Regions from separate parts of the Williamsia sp. z34 genome, predicted to be linked through region 1. Evidence: predicted binding sites of a transcription regulator. Region 1 holds the regulator's gene; each other region holds the start of a gene.
The links. The regulator LexA, encoded in region 1, represses DNA repair genes until DNA is damaged. The targets are predictions, from matches to a motif close to CGAACANNTGTTCG.

Region 1 (5,379 bases):
GGACGTCGTCCTGGCCACCGGCGCCGACACCGTCATCTGCGACGGTGAACTGACGCCCGCCCAGCTCACCGCGCTGGAGAAGGTGGTCAAGGTCAAGGTCATCGACCGCACCGCCCTGATCCTCGACATCTTCGCCCAGCACGCCACGTCGCGGGAGGGCAAGGCCCAGGTCGCGCTGGCCCAGATGGAGTACATGCTCCCGCGTCTGCGTGGCTGGGGTGAATCGATGTCCCGCCAGGCCGGTGGTCGTGCGGGCAGCAACGGCGGCGTGGGTCTTCGTGGACCCGGTGAGACGAAGATCGAGACCGATCGCCGGCGTATCCGCGAGCGGATGGCGAAGTTGCGCCGCGAGATCCGCGAGATGAAGACATCGCGAAACACCAAGCGCACCAAGCGGAAAGAGTCAGCTGTCGCATCGGTGACGATCGTCGGCTACACAAACGCGGGCAAGTCCAGTCTGATCAACGCGATGACCGGGTCAGGTGTGCTGGTGCAGAACGCCCTGTTCGCCACCCTCGACCCGACAACCCGGCGGATGTCCCTCGACGACGGACGCGAGATCGTGGTGACCGACACCGTCGGCTTCGTCCGACACCTGCCCACCCAGCTCGTCGAGGCGTTTCGCTCGACGCTGGAGGAGGTCACGGACGCAGATCTGCTGCTGCACATCGTCGATGGTTCGGACCCGATACCCACCGACCAGATCAGTGCGGTGCGCAAGGTCATCGATCAGGTGATCCAGGACGAGAAGGCGACCGCACCGCCGGAGCTTCTCGTGGTGAACAAGATCGACGTGGCCGACCCGACGGTCCTGACTCAGCTGCGGGGTCTGTTCCCTGATGCGGTCTTCATCTCGGCGGCCACCGGAGAAGGCATCCCGGAGCTCCTCGAGCGAGTGCGCGAGCTGGTGTCGCGGCACGACGTCCATGTCACCGTCCGCGTGCCCTATTCCCGGGGTGACCTGGTCTCGCGGATCCACGCCGAAGGCGATGTCTCAAGGGAAGAACACGGGCCCGATGGCACCGAGATCGTCGCGAGTGTTCCCTCGGCGCTGGCCAGTGCGCTGACCGAGTTCGCGGCCTCCGATCTGTTCTGAATCAGGCTGTTCCTGAAATCGGGACCGTCGAGCCTCTTGGGGTAAATGTAGAATCCAGTTACAGTTGTTGGAACCTGCACGTTTTGACACCTCGTTATGGAGACCTTGATGGAACGTACGCTTTTCGAGCCTGAACACCTCCTCTACCGCGATTCGTACCGCAGCTTCCTCGAGCAGCACGTGGCGCCGCACCACGCGCGGTGGGAAGAGCAGAACATCGTCGATCGCGATGTGTGGATCGAAGCAGGTAAGAACGGCTTCCTCGCCGTGGATGCACCCGAGGAGTTCGGCGGCGGCGGAGTCGACGACTTCCGCTATCAGGCCATCGTCTCCGAGGAATCCGCCCGCGGTGGATACAGCGGTCTGGGATTCACCCTGCACAACGACGTCATCGCGCCGTACCTGCTGGAGCTGACGACCGACGAGCAGAAGGCGCGCTGGCTTCCCGGGTTCACCTCCGGTGAACTCATCACCGCCATCGCGATGACCGAGCCCGGAACCGGTTCAGACCTGCAGGGCATCAAGACCACCGCCAAGAAAGACGGCGACCACTGGGTGCTCAACGGATCGAAGACCTTCATCACCAACGGCATAAACGCCGACCTGGTGATCGTGGTCGCACGTACCGACCCGGAGGCCGGCGCGAAAGGCTTCAGCCTGCTGGTCGTCGAACGCGGTATGGAAGGCTTCGAACGCGGCCGCAACCTCGACAAGGTCGGCATGAAGGCACAGGACACCGCCGAGCTGAGCTTCGACAACGTCCGCGTGCCCGCCGAGAACCTGCTCGGTGAAGAGGGTCTCGGCTTCATCTACCTCATGCAGAACCTGCCACGCGAACGGCTGTCGATTGCGGTGGTCGCTGCTGCCGCGATGGAGCAGGTGCTGGAGACCACCGTCCAGTACGCCAAGGACCGCAAGGCTTTCGGTCGTTCGATCGGCACCTTCCAGAACACCCGGTTCCTGCTGGCCGAGCTGTCCACCTCGACCACGACGACCCGCGTCTTCGTCGATCACTGCATCGGTCTGCTCAACGAGAAGAAACTGACCGTCCCCGACGCCGCGATGGCCAAGTACTACGCGACCGAGAACCAGGTGCACCTGGTCGACCGGTGCCTGCAGCTGCACGGTGGGTACGGCTACATGCGTGAATACTCGGTCGCCAAGGCGTTCCTCGATTCTCGCGTGCAGACCATCTACGGCGGAACGACCGAGATCATGAAGGAAGTGATCGGCCGCAGCCTCGGGGTCTGACCCCAGGATCTGATCGCTCACCGCCTCGAACGCGAAAGGCGGGGTGTACCGGAAAGTTCCGGTACACCCCGCCTTTCGCACTGTCTGGGGATGATCTGCCTACGACCGGCAGGTCAGAGTCGGCGCATCACGGTGACGACCTTGCCCAGGATGACGGCGTCGTTGCCCGGGATCGGATCGAACACCGGGTTGTGGGGCATCAGCCACACCGCGTCCTTGGTCCGTTTGAACGTCTTGATCGTGGCGTCACCGTCGATCATCGCGGCGACGATGTCGCCGTTGTCGGCCACATTCTGCTGGCGTACGACCACCCAGTCGCCGTCGCAGATGGCGGCGTCGATCATCGATTCGCCGACGACCTTGAGCAGGAACAGCGAACCCTCGCCGACCAGCTCCTTGGGGAGAGGGAAGACGTCTTCGACGGCTTCTTCGGCCAGGATCGGCCCGCCGGCGGCGATCCGGCCGAGCACCGGGACGAACGTCGGCGTGGGCATGGATTCGTCCGGTGTCTGGACCTGACCGGCCGCGGTGGCCGGGTTGAGGTCGGTGTCCTGGATGTTCACCGCGCGGGGCCGGTTGTTCTCGCGCTGCAGGAAACCCTTGCGTTCGAGGGTGCGGAGCTGGTGGGCGACCGAAGACGTCGAGGTCAGGCCCACCGCGTCGCCGATCTCCCGGATGCTCGGCGGGTAGCCGCGTTGGCGGACCGAGGTACGGATGACCTCGAGAACTGCTTTCTGGCGAGGGGTCAGTGAGCCCTCGGCGAGTGGTTCGGTGGCGACCACAGTGGTCGCGGCCCCGTCCGCCGGTGTCGGGGGCTGGGTTGTATCGGCCATCAGGTCCTCCAGTTCATGCGGTGTCGGGCGGGGTCCATGGGACAAAGATAGTGCAAATGGTCACAAGTCTCAAACATTTGTTCGAGAAGGCGTGGCGCTTTGTCGGAGGCCCGTGATACAAATCGAACACTCTTTCAATCGAACGAGTGATCGAATAGGGATTGAACCGATGACCGAGGACTGAACCCATGACTGCAGCCACCACCATCACCCGGCCGGCCACAGCTCGGCCTGTTCACCACCCCGAGAGCGATACCGCCACGCGCACCACGCGCCCGGTACGGCCCTCGGACACGACCCGCCCCGCCGGTCGCCGACTGTCCGCGCAGCGCCGCGTGGCCGTCTCCTGTGCCGCATCGCGTAACTCCGAGCAGCGGATACCGACCGAACGTGAGATGGTTTTCGTCCGTAGGCGCGCCTGGGCGGGCGCGGCGGTCACCGGCGTGGGGCTGATGCTGGTGGTCGCCTTCATGACGTTCTTCGGCGGAGTCATACAGCAGTCGAGCGATCCGGCCCGGCTGGGCACCGAGGTCGTCCGCGTCCAGTCGGGGGAGTCGTTGGGCGCCATCGCATCACGTATCGCCCCCGAGATGCCGACCGAGACCGTGGTCGCAAAGATCATGGAGCTCAATGCAATGAACAACTCGGCACTGTCGGTGGGTCAGGCATTGGTCACCCCGGTCTACGCGAGGTAGACGGTGGAGGGGCCGCGATCACGGACGGTATCCTCGAAGGCAGAGTGTCTGGTCAATCCGCCCAGGCCGTCGACTGTCGAGGGATCGTGCATGCATTGCCCGTTTTGCAAGAACGAGGACACCCGCGTAGTCGATTCGCGAGTGGCGGACGAGGGGCAGGCCATCCGTCGTCGCCGTGCCTGTTCGCAGTGTGCACGCCGCTTCACCACGGTGGAGACCGCGGTGCTGTCGGTGGTCAAGCGCACCGGCGTCACCGAACCCTTCAGCCGCGAGAAGGTCATGCGCGGCGTCCGCCGCGCCTGCCAGGGCCGTTCGGTGGACGACGACAAGTTGCAGCATCTCGCGCAGCAGGTGGAAGAAGCCGTGCGGGCATCGGGTTCGGCGGAAGTCCCCGCCAACGAGGTGGGTCTGGCCATCCTCGGCCCGCTCCGGGAACTCGACGAGGTCGCCTACCTTCGATTCGCCTCGGTCTACCGGTCATTCGACTCGGTGGACGATTTCCAGAAAGAAATCGACGACCTCAGGTCGAGCAAGTCCTGACGACACCCCGCGGCCTAACGCAGGTCGCGGATCGCCTTGATGGCACGCTTTTCTGAAATCGGGTATGCGGTTCGGAGCTGTTGAGCGAACAGTCCGACTCGTAATTCCTCCACTATCCAGCCCGCCGCCTCGCTGACCGCATCGCGACGTTCCGGTGGAATCGTCCGCAGGTGGTCGGTCCACGCGGCCACCACGCGGTCGATGGCTGCCATCGACGCGGAATCCCGTGCAGCCGAGGCGGGTAGCTGTTCCAGCCGGGCCAGCGCAGCATCGAGGTAGCGCGGGATCTCGGCGAGATGTTCGGCACCGGTGGCCGAGATGAACCCATCGAAAACAAGCTCCGCGAGTTGATCCCGCACGTCGTCGGCTGCGTCGGAGACCGTTGTGGCCGCGATGGCGGTGCGCAACGGGGCCACCCGGCTCAGGATAGCCGCGGCCTGACGCAGTTTGGTCGTGGCGCGGCTCGTGACCTGCCCCGTGACATGGCTTTTCAGTGCGGCGTAGTCGGCAGCGTTCCAGACCTGCGGCTGCGGGGGGACCAGGTCGATCACCGCAGCGCGCACGCAGTCGGCGAGCAGCGCCTCCCCGGTCGGGTACGGGCTCTGGCTCAGCGCCAACCGCTGCGCGGTGCCGAGCGCCGACGTCGCATTCGGGCGCAGGCCGGGCACATCATTGATCAGTAGCCCGATCAGGGCGTTGTACATCGCGCTGCGCTGCTCGGACTCGGTCGACATGGGTGCGACGGTGAAACCGCCTTTCCGTGGCACCAGTGCCGGATAACTCGTGATCTCCTGTCCGGCAACGATATTGCGCACCGAACGAGGGATGGTCCCGAACGTCTTGTCGGTCCAGGTCGTTGCCACCGGCGCCGGCGCTGTCGCGGCCTCTTTCTCGAGTGCCGCGCGGGCCTTGCCGCCGAGGCGCTCCTGCAGTTCCGCCAGTGACTTGGAATGGCCGAGCTCCT
Region 2 (5,379 bases), on a different contig from region 1:
ACTTCCAGCGCATCGGGCTGGAAATGATCTGCGCGCAAGGTGGAATCTTCGGCTGGGTTGCCGATTCCGCGGCGGTCATCCCCGCCATTGCCGATCTACCCGTCACGCCGGAACCCGCACCTGTCTCCCGAGGCTGAAGGAACCAGAAGTCATGACCACAGAAATCAACGAAAAGACCCCTGTCCCCGCCGCACCGGACGGACCGGTGACCATCCCCTGGTGGACCCGAGGTGACACCAACGCCTTCTTCGGCCTCGGATTCAACATCCTCGTCAATGTCCTGACCCTGACCGGGCTCCTGATCTACGTCGTCGGCTTCAACGAAGGTGACGTCTTCGGGACCGTGCTGCCCGCCCTCGGTGTGGCTCTGATCCTGGGCAACCTCTACTACACCTGGCTCGCACGGCGTCTGGGCCGCAAGGAGAATCGCACCGACGTCACCGCTTTGCCCTACGGTCCCAGTGTTCCTCACATGTTCATCGTCGTGTTCGTGGTGATGTTGCCGGTCTACCTGAACACCGACGATGCCGTCGCCGCCTGGCAAGCGGGCCTGGCATGGGCATTCATGATCGGTGTGATCGTGATGATCGGCGCGTTCGTGGGCCCGCACATCCGCAAGATCACGCCGCGCGCGGCGATGCTCGGCACCCTGGCGGGCATCTCGATCACCTTCATCTCGATGCGGCCGGCCGCCCAGATGTGGGAGGCCGCCTGGATCGGCCTGCCGGTGCTGGCGATCATCCTGATCGGATTCTTCACCAATGTTCGTCTGCCCGGCAATGTTCCGGTCGGTTTGGCGGCACTCCTCGTCGGTACGGCGATCGGCTGGGCCGGCGGGTTCATGGACGCCCCGGCCGTCGGTGATGCCGTCGAGAACATCGCACTGGGCATTCCCGATCAACGTTTCGACATGCTGTTCGACGGTCTGACCGACCTCGCACCACTGCTCGGCACCGCCATCCCTCTGGGCATCTACAACTTCACCGAAGCGATGAGCAACGTGGAGAGCGCCGCTGCGGCAGGTGACAACTACAACCTGCGCAGCGTTCTGCTCGCCGACGGTGCCGGAGCGTGCATCGGCGCCGGCTTCGGTTCACCGTTCCCACCGGCGGTCTACATCGGCCATCCGGGTTGGAAGGACGCCGGTGGACGGGCCAGTTACTCACTGGCGAGCGGCCTGGCGATCGGCCTGCTCTGCTTCCTCGGCTTGTTCGGGATTCTCGAAGCGCTGCTACCGGTTCCGGCGATCGTACCGATCCTGCTGTACATCGGCTTGTTGATCGGAGCGCAAGCCTTCCAGGCGGTTCCACGTATCCATGCGATCGCGGTGGTCGCGGCGATCCTGCCCAACCTCGCGCAGTGGGCTCACGGCCTGATCGACAACTCCCTGGCCGCCGCCGGCACCACCGCCGGGGAGGTCGGCATGGGCGCCATGAACGAGGCCGGGGTTGTCTACGAAGGCCTCAAGGTCCTCGGCGAAGGCGCAGTCCTGGTCGGCCTGGTGCTCGGCACCATGGTCACCTTCATCATCGACAAGAAGTTCCTGTACGCCGCCATCGCTTCCGCAGTCGGCGCCGTGCTGTCGTTCATCGGTCTCATCCACGCACCGGAGATCGCGTGGAATGCCGCCCCGGAAGTCGCGTTGGGTTACCTGTTCTTCGGAATCGTCTGCCTCGCATACTCGTTCCTTCCCGGAGCGAAGGAGGAGGTGGTCCACGACGAGTCCGACGTGATGGCCGCGTAGTGTTCACCTTTCGCCGTCCCGCAGCGCCCCGGCCTGATGGTCGGGGCGCTGGCTCGGGATGGCATCGAACCACCGAAAGACCCACCCGCCAACGCCAACGGCGCACTTCCGATATCGTGGGTTCACTCCGGGACGACCGGAAGACGGTGGGTCGGAACTGGAGAGCGGCCACCGTGAGCAAGGGTCCAGCATCCACGCCATCGTCGTAGATGATATTCAGCTGGTGGCCACGGCCGCTGCAATTGCGTACACCTGTCCGCTCCGTTAATGATTGGGTCTACCCACCTCTTCCGCCCACGGGCCCTCGTTGATAGTCGCGACCGATGGTTCAACTTCCTCGGAGTCACCAGACCGATTCAGCAAGCCATCTAGTGTGGCGCGGTTCGGCGGAGTCGACATAGCCGAGGCCGTCGGAATCCACGCCCGCTATCAGTGTCAGACCGTTCAGATAGACTAAGCGGGGACGCACGCTGGATTAGTGAAAGATGCTGCAGCTCAACATATATGTTCATTCGAACACTTGTGCGAATGCGATCGGGCGAGTAAAGTTGGGCCATGGACCTCGGGGAGATGTTCGCCAGAATTTCAGATCTGGCAGGGGATGCGGCTTTGGTCGCGGGTGATGACACCGAGTTGTCGTCGCGGGTTGTGGCGGTGATACGTCTCAATCATGTTGTGGAGCAGGTCCTTTTTCGTTTGGTCGGCGAGGTCGATCGGCGCCGGATCGCGCAGAAGAAAGGCGTGGGGTCCACAGCCAAGCTGTTACGGGACGCCGGTATGGCGCCGGCGGTTGCGCACCGGTACGTGCGAGTAGGCAGGGCACTCGGTGACATTCCGTCGGTATCAGCCTACGGCGTGGACGGGAGCCTGTCGGGTGAGCATGTGGACTCGATCATCAAGGGCCTCAATCATATTGAGCGTCGCAATCCAGACCTCCCCGATGTTGACCGGTCCGATTGCGTGCGCGGACTACTGACCGAAGCGTTGATGGGCACACCGGCGGCGGTGTCGGTGCGGGCACGGCATATGGCGTTGGTGTTATCGCCACCCGACAAAGAAGTGCCGGACGCGGAAAATCATGATCTGAACGAGTTGTCATTCGGGACCGGTGATGACGGCCGCACCCACGGCACCCTGGACTTGGACAGTCTGCTCGGCGAGAAGTTGGCGGTGGCACTCGATCCGCTGTGCACACCAGTACCTGAACCCGATGGCTCGCCGGATCCGCGGAGTGCAGGCCAGATCCGGGCTGATGCGCTGGAACGGTTGCTGGATTCGTATTTCGATCAGGAAGACCGACCCACCCGGGGTGGGGCGAAACCACATGTGACGGTGACCGTCTCACCCGAACATCTGCAACACTTACAGCTGCGCGGCATCCCGGGTGCCACACCGCCGGCCATGGCGCCGAAGTTCGAATGGACCGGACCGGCGTCGGCGCCCACCGCGCAGATGGTGGCGTGTGATTCGGTGATCACAAGAATCCTGCTCGACAACAACTCGGTGCCACTCGATGTCGGACGCGACCAACGCACCGTCACCCCCGCGATCCGCAAAGCGCTGATCGCCCGCGACCAGGGCTGCGCATTCCCGGGATGCGGCTGCCCGTCGGTGTACACCGATGCCCATCACATCGACTTCTGGCGCAACGGCGGCACCACCAGCCTGAGCAACATGGTCCTACTCTGCCGCCGACACCACCGCTACATCCACCACCGCGGGTGGAAGGTGTTCATCGGCCACGACGGGCATCCCTGGTTCCTCACACCCGGCAGCACCACCGAACTACGATCTCATGCCCGCCGCACCCTGACCACCGAACTCGCCGCCGCATAACGCGACGAGACACCCAACTGACGGACCGAGCAACACAGGTGAACCCTGTGTACTGCAAGACCTTTGAGAACTGAATAGTGAACCCCATGAGGCCGACCGGTCGGTCGGAGTGCTCGTCCCCTCCGACCGGTCCCCTCATGGCGCCGATGCACACTAGCGTTGAGCCGCAGGCCGCACCACGATTTCGTTGACGTCGACATCACTCGGCTGGTCAAGGACAAATCCGATCGCGCGGGCGATGGCCGAAGGCGCAATGGTGTTGGCCCGGTATATCGCCATCGCCTCTTGTGCGCCCTTGTCGGTGATTGTCGAGGCCAGCTCTGATTCGACCACGCCCGGTGTGATCGTGGAGACACGGAGCCACGGCTCACTCTCCTGCCGCAAACCTTCGGTGATCGCCCAGGCGGCGTACTTGGTCCCGCAGTAGACCGCCGCCGTGGGCGAGACCTGGTGAGCGCCAACCGAAGCGATGGTCACCACATGCCCGCTGCGCTGGTCGCCGAAAACCGGTAGCACGGCGTTGATCCCGTACAGCAGCCCGCGGACATTCACATCGATCATGCGTTCCCACTCGTCGACCTTTCCGGAGCTCAAGGGAGACAGTGGCATCACTCCCGCATTGTTGACCAGCACGTCCACCCGACCGTATTCGGCGCGGGCCGCTTCCACGAAAGCCTGGACATCACCCCTGTCCGTCACATCCAGGGTATGGGCCGTGGCCCGGCCACCGGACGCCTTGATCCGCTCGACGAGTGCTTGTAGGCGGTCGATCCGTCGGGCGCCCAGCACTACGGTGCAGCCCTGTTCGGCCAGGTGCAGCGCGGTTGCTTCGCCGATTCCGCTGGAAGCACCGGTGATGAGAACAATCTTGGCCATCAGTTATGTCCTTGTCTGGTAAGGGTTTTGATTCCGATAACCATGATGGTCGCGGAATCAGGTGCATACCAGGACTTATCGACCCGAGGAGTGACACACCCAGCCTTGGACAGCAGTCGGACTCAGATCAGCCGCGGCGGGATTCGGGTTCGGCCGCCTGCGAACGGGTCGCCGCCAGCGCCCCCAGAAGACGAAGAGCGTCACGGGCCGGCGTACCGGGTTCCGCGGAGTACACGATCAGCTGCTGCCCAGGCGCTTCCCGAACATCGAACACCTGGACGTCCAAGACGAACTCACCGGCGTCCGGGTGCACGAAGTGTTTGGACTCCGACATCTTTCCCCGGACCTCATGGCGCTTCCAGTACCGGCGGAACTCGGTGCTGGTAAGGAGTTTCTCCAGCAGATCCCGCAGTTCGCCGTCAGACCCGTCGCGGCCGATGACCGTTCGCAAGTTGGCCGCACAGGTCTCGGCCGAATGATGCCATCGGGCAAAGAACGTCGGCGCCGCCGGGTCCAGGAACACCATCAGCGCCACATTGTCGAAACTCTCGAACGACGAATACAGCTCACCGGCAAGGGCATTCGAGGCCAGAACATCGAGCCTGTCATTGATGATCATCGCCGGGGTGTCGGTCCAGGCATCGAGCATGATCTGTAATTTCGGCGACGGACGCGCGCGTCTGGGCACCGGGCTGGGATGGAAAGCGACGTCGGCAAGCCGGAAAAGGTGTTCTCTCCCACCGCTGTCGAGCCGGAGAGCCCGCGCCAGCGCATTCAGCACCGCAGCGGACGGATGTCGCTCACGCCCTTGCTCCAGGCGCGCGTAGTAGTCCACACTCACCCCGGCAAGGGTGGCGATCTCTTCACGACGGAGCCCGGCCACCCGCCGGTGACCGGTCGAGCCCGGCATCCCGACGTCTGCG
Region 3 (5,379 bases), on a different contig from region 1:
CGCGGCCACGACCACGACCACGGTGGCCCGGTCGCGCGCCACGCCGTCGACCAGGGGATAGATGATCTGTGCGGCGATTGAGCCGGCGAGCAGGATCGCCGAGGTCCACAGCAGTGGCGAACGCTGCGCGGTGAGTGTGGTCGTCATCCCCATCGACCGCGGGTGATCCGGGCCAACGGGGATCGCCGGTCGGACAGAACCGCGGTTGCCGCGATCCGGCCGCTGGCGCCGCTGACCCCACCGCCCGGATGGGTCGAGGCCCCGGCGAGCACCAGACCGGGCGCACCGGGAACCCGGTGCCGCGCCAGTTCGGGATGCGGACGCCAGATCAGCATCTGATCCAGCGACATCTCCACGTGCATGATGTTGCCGCCGGTCATCCCGATCTCGGATTCCAGGTCCGCGGGTGTCTGGACGTAGGTGTGTTCGATGGAGTCGGAGAAACCCGGTGCATGCCGGTCGAGCTCATCGATGATCTCCTGGCCCGCGGTGGCCGCGAGGTCGGACCAGCTGCGTCCACCGGAGAGCGTGTAGGGATGCCACTGGGCCCACAGACTGGTCTGGTGCCGATCGGGCGGTGCCAGGGTCGGGTCGATCGCGGAGAAACTCATCGCGATCAGCGCGGGGCGCCGCGGCAGGTCACCGGCGGTGGCGTCGGCGTGCGCCCGGGCCAGGTGTCCGCGGTCGGTCACCAGCAGACCGAGCCCGCCGTGGACCGAGGTGTCTGCGGGTAGCCCGGGATACTGCGGCAGCGCGGTGCCGCCGAGGCGGACCGCCATGCCGATGCCGCCACCGATGCGGATCTGTGAGCGCCACCGGTCGGTGGCGGTGCGGTCGAACCCACCGGCCTGCAACAGGTCCAGTGTGGTGAGGATGTGGCAGGCGCTGATCACCGAACGTGCACGATGTGAGCGGCCGTCGGCGGTACGGACCAGCCAGTGGTCGCCCTGTTTCTCGAGGGCGGTCGCGGCGGACGACAGTTCGAGTTCGCCGCCGTCGGCATGGAGTTTGCGGATGAGGGCCTCGGAGAGGGCCCCGCTGCCACCGACGGCCCGGCCCGGGGGAATGGTGTGCATCGCCGCGGCGAAGCCGACCATGGGTGCGGTCCCGGGTTCGTTCATGGGCGGACCCGACTGTGCCCCGAACCAGGCCAGCGCGGCCTTGAGGTGCTCGGATCCGAACCAGTTGTCCAGGAGCGCATTCCCGGACATCAAGAATTCCTGCGAGAGACCGAGTCCGGCCGCGGAGCCGTTGCCGGGGATGCGGGCGGGCAGGCCCCAGAACGCCTTGCCGAGCGCGAGCGGTGAGGGAGACGACGTGAACGCCGACATCATCGCGGCCGACCGCGGCGCCCAGACGGCGACGAATCGACGGTAGGCCTCGGCATCGGCGGCACCGCAGGCCGTCTCGATCGACGCGATGGTCTTCTCGAGATCGCGATGGAAGACGATCGGGGGAGCATCGTCGGTCGCGGGGCAGAAGGCCCACGGGTCGCAGTCGATGTACTGCAGCCCGTGATCGGCCAGCGACAGCTCGTCGAGGATGGGGGTGTGCCGGATCATCAGGTGGGCCGAGGACCCCCGGTCGACGCGATAGCCCGGAAACCGCTCGACGGTGGAGACGGCACCGCCGGCGACACTGTCGCGTTCGAGCACCTTGACCCGTTGGCCGGTGGCGGCCAGATAGGCGGCCGCCACGAGGCCGTTGTGTCCGGAGCCGATGACTAGCGTGTCGATCATGTGGTCCTATCGCATTGGTAGGGCGCGGCCGAGGACAGCAAACGGCCTGGGATCACCGGCGAAGGTGAAACCGCGCAGCACGTCGGCAAAACCCAACCGGCGGTACAGACGCCACGCCCGGTTGTTCTCCTCGTCTACCTCGGGTGTCGAGAGCAGCACCTGTGGTTCGGAGCGATCGGCAACCAGGCGTTGTAGCAATTGCTCGCCGATCCGCCTGCCCTGCGCAGACGGATGGACGTGCAGTTCGGTCAGCTCGAAGTAGTTGTCGGTGAGGGCGCTCACGCGCTCCCGGCTGCATCCGGCGCGGACCAGCCCGCTGCGTACCTGCTGATTCCACCACTGGTCGTGGGCGCCGCTGTATCCGTACGCGATACCGACCAGGGCTTCCCGTCCGGCCGGACCGGGGGAGTCGATCGCGGCGACGGCCTTCCACCCGGGCCGCCGGATGTGGTCGTGCCACAGGGGCGCCCGTTGCACTTCGGTGCCCGGTGGGTAGTTCATCGCGGTGACGTACACGTTCAAGGCCTCGGGCAGCCAGATCTGTGCATCGTGGGCCGAGAGTTCGGCGATCCGGATGGGCACAGAAGTTTCCGCCTTTTTTGCTTGAGGGTTGTCGGTGTCGTTAGGTATATTGAATCTGTCGAACGGGTGTTCGAGGCTTCAACCTCCGCAAAGGCGCAAGCCGCATCGTTACCCGCTTTACGACATGAGGGCGACTCGGTGGCCGACGAGGGAAGCGTAGGCCACCGGGCCGACCCCGTATAGACACCGGCAGTCGGCCGGATAAGAGGCAGCGGAGAAGGAGGACCGGGATGTCGACGATGGCACGGAATCCCGCGCGGGACTCTCGGCACCGTGGGGCGGCTTCGGCCACGCGGGTCACCAGGCTGCCCGAACCGACCCAGATCATCGCCTCCCGCGAGATGTTGGAGCGAGCCGAGTCGCGTCTGCGCGAATCGGATGTCGTCACCGACGCCGCCGAGGCGTTCAGTGCCCTGTATCAATCGGCATTGCGTGCGGCCGGTGCGGTCTTGGCCGTCTCGGAGCATCCCACCCGCCGCCGCGGGTCGCGCAGTGCCTGGGCCCGGCTGCCGCAGGCGATGCCCGAGCTCTCCGGGTGGGCCACCTACTTCGCCGGACACTCTCGCCTGCGGGCCGATACGGAAGCCGGCATCCGGTCGGTCACCGAAGAGCAGATCGCGGAGTTACGGCCGAAGGTGGATGAGTTCTTACACGTGGTCGAGAGGGAAATCCTGCGACTCGAGCGGGGCAAACCGTCGAATATGCCCGCCGGTGCTGCGTGAAGGCTCCGAAATTACTGCTAACGGACCAAATTTGACCAACTTGTGGCGGGGAATGGTGGTTGGAACTTCCAACACCTCGTATCATCAGAGTTGGGTCCACCCGAGTGGGTCCGGGCAACCGGAATTGTCTCCTCTGGAAGCTCTACCGAAACCATGTGCTGAAGGAGGGGGCGGGTGCCACTCTCAGAGCACGAGCAGCGCATGCTCGAACAGATCGAAAACGCTCTGTACGCCGAAGACCCCAAGTTTGCGTCGAACGTGCGGTCGCGTCGCTTTCGCGGGTCCACTGCGCGCCGTCGACTGCAAGCTGCCGTGTTGTTCCTCGTCGGACTCGTTCTCCTCGTCGGGGGAGTTGTCATCGAGGTTCAAATCGGTGGTTTCCCCATTGTCAGCCTCATCGGCTTCCTCGTGATGTTCGGTGCGGGGCTGATGGCGTTGTGGGGATCACGTAGCGGACCGGCTCCCGGAGGCTCTTCGGGATCGTCGCCGCGCGGTGGCTCGTCGGGCCGCGAGCAGCGACAGGGACGCAAATTTTCTGAGCGGATGGAAGAGCGGTTCAACCGCCGCTTCGAGCAGGAGTAGACGCCGCCAGGCGCCGTTGATCGTAGAAGGCCGTGCATCGCATCGCGATGCACGGCCTTTTCGTCTGTTTTGAGGGCAGCTCGCCCACTTTCCACCCAGGCCCCCACTTTCTCCCACCTCCGGCATTTCTGTGGTCGAAGCAGGCTGAAGCGGCCCTTTTGGCTCCAAAAGGCCTCCGAGACGGCCTGTGGACACCCTGACTCAGGATTTTTCCCCCACCTGTCTACACCACCTTTACCTGCGGTCTTGGTGGCCGAATGCCGAACTCCGGGCAACTTGGGGTGGAAAGTGGTGGATTGTGGGGTACAGTGGTGCTCGTTGGTGGAAGAGAACCGGATTTTTCCTACCAACCTTGGGGTTGGAGGTGACGACACATGGCCAGCGCTATGTTCTTCGGCACTTACACACCCAAGTTGGACGACAAAGGGCGGCTCACGCTGCCCGCGAAGTTCCGAGACGCACTTGCAGGAGGGGTGATGATCACAAAAGGTCAGGACCGCAGCCTCGCAGTGCACATGCGGGATGACTTCTACGAGCTGGCTCAACGAGTGATGAGCTCGCCCAAGAATGATCCTGCTGCCCGGGCTTTTCAACGTCAACTGAGCTCGGGAACCGATGAACAACGGCCAGACGGTCAGGGGCGGATAACCCTGTCCCCGGATCACCGTCGTTATGCGGGCCTGGCCAAAGAGTGTGTGGTCATCGGAAACATGAGCCACTTGGAGATCTGGGACGCGCAGACATGGCGCGATTACCAGGATGAGCACGAGGAGAACTTCTCGAGCGTGGGCTTCGACGTCCTGGACACGGCCTGAGGCCAGGGACCAGAAGAACACGTGGGTGAATCGAGGCCTTTGCCCGATCCGACCCTGACGCACTTCCCCAGCGCCAGGTTCGACAACCCGCCCCTGACGCACTTCCCCAGCGCCAGGTGCGGAGATCGGGCAGGGACCAGGATCCACCCACACACCTGCCGGCCAATTGGCGCACCCGGACCGCACGAGAGGTAGCACAGTGGATCTCGCCGATGGCCCCTTCGGGCACGTCCCGGTCATGGCCGAGCGGATGATCGAACTGCTTGCACCCGCGATCACGCGACAGAATCCAGATGGCTCCGGCGCGATCTACGTCGACGGCACTCTCGGTGCCGGTGGCCATACCGAGCTCATTGCGCAGCGATTTCCGGGTGTGTCGATCATCGGGATCGACCGCGACATCAATGCTCTGAACCTGGCCCGCGAGCGACTGGCGCCGTTCGGCGACCGGATCACGTTTGTCCACAAGCGGTACGACGAGGTCGATGACGCACTCGAACAGGCCGGTGTCAAGAAATTCGATGCCGCTCTCTATGACCTCGGCGTCTCGTCGATGCAACTCGATCAGCCCGACCGTGGGTTCGCCTATGCGGTTGATGCTCCGCTGGATATGCGGATGAACCCCGACGACCCGCTGACCGCGGCCGATGTTCTCAACACCTACGGGCACGGCGAATTGGCCCGTGTCCTATCGGAATACGGCGACGAGAGATTCGCGGGCAAGATCGCCTCTGCTGTGCTGCGTGAACGTGAGATCGAACCGTTCACCACCAGTGGCCGGCTCGTGGAACTGCTGTACCGGACCATCCCCGCGGCCACGCGACGTACCGGTGGACATCCGGCCAAACGTACATTCCAGGCCTTGCGGATCGAGGTCAACGGCGAGCTGACCTCCCTGAAGGCGGCTCTGCCCGCTGCGCTCTCTGCATTGAATGTGGG

Region 2: a site for LexA is predicted at 2,258-2,271, ahead of AC51GT_RS08945 (HNH endonuclease signature motif containing protein). Genes of this name have one in related genera too.
Region 3: a site for LexA is predicted at 2,381-2,394, ahead of AC51GT_RS02675 (SAV_6107 family HEPN domain-containing protein). Genes of this name have one in related genera too.

Annotation. Positions count from the first base shown of each region.
Region 1 is NZ_JCANWW010000002.1:268,067-273,445, forward strand. Features, by position in the region: gene hflX (GTPase HflX) at 1-1,096, shown strand, start outside; gene AC51GT_RS05585 (acyl-CoA dehydrogenase family protein) at 1,205-2,347, shown strand; gene lexA (transcriptional repressor LexA) at 2,461-3,180, opposite strand; gene AC51GT_RS05595 (LysM peptidoglycan-binding domain-containing protein) at 3,369-3,875, shown strand; gene nrdR (transcriptional regulator NrdR) at 3,966-4,415, shown strand; gene hrpA (ATP-dependent RNA helicase HrpA) at 4,430-5,379, opposite strand, start outside.
Region 2 is NZ_JCANWW010000003.1:57,124-62,502, forward strand. Features, by position in the region: gene AC51GT_RS08935 (cysteine hydrolase family protein) at 1-137, shown strand, start outside; gene AC51GT_RS08940 (SulP family inorganic anion transporter) at 152-1,744, shown strand; gene AC51GT_RS08945 (HNH endonuclease signature motif containing protein) at 2,300-3,580, shown strand; gene AC51GT_RS08950 (SDR family oxidoreductase) at 3,734-4,456, opposite strand; gene AC51GT_RS08955 (helix-turn-helix transcriptional regulator) at 4,584-5,379, opposite strand, start outside.
Region 3 is NZ_JCANWW010000001.1:555,111-560,489, forward strand. Features, by position in the region: gene AC51GT_RS02660 (carotenoid biosynthesis protein) at 1-147, opposite strand, end outside; gene AC51GT_RS02665 (phytoene desaturase family protein) at 144-1,739, opposite strand; gene AC51GT_RS02670 (GNAT family N-acetyltransferase) at 1,746-2,321, opposite strand; gene AC51GT_RS02675 (SAV_6107 family HEPN domain-containing protein) at 2,552-3,043, shown strand; gene AC51GT_RS02680 (SCO2097 family morphological protein) at 3,218-3,625, shown strand; gene mraZ (division/cell wall cluster transcriptional repressor MraZ) at 4,012-4,440, shown strand; gene rsmH (16S rRNA (cytosine(1402)-N(4))-methyltransferase RsmH) at 4,640-5,379, shown strand, end outside.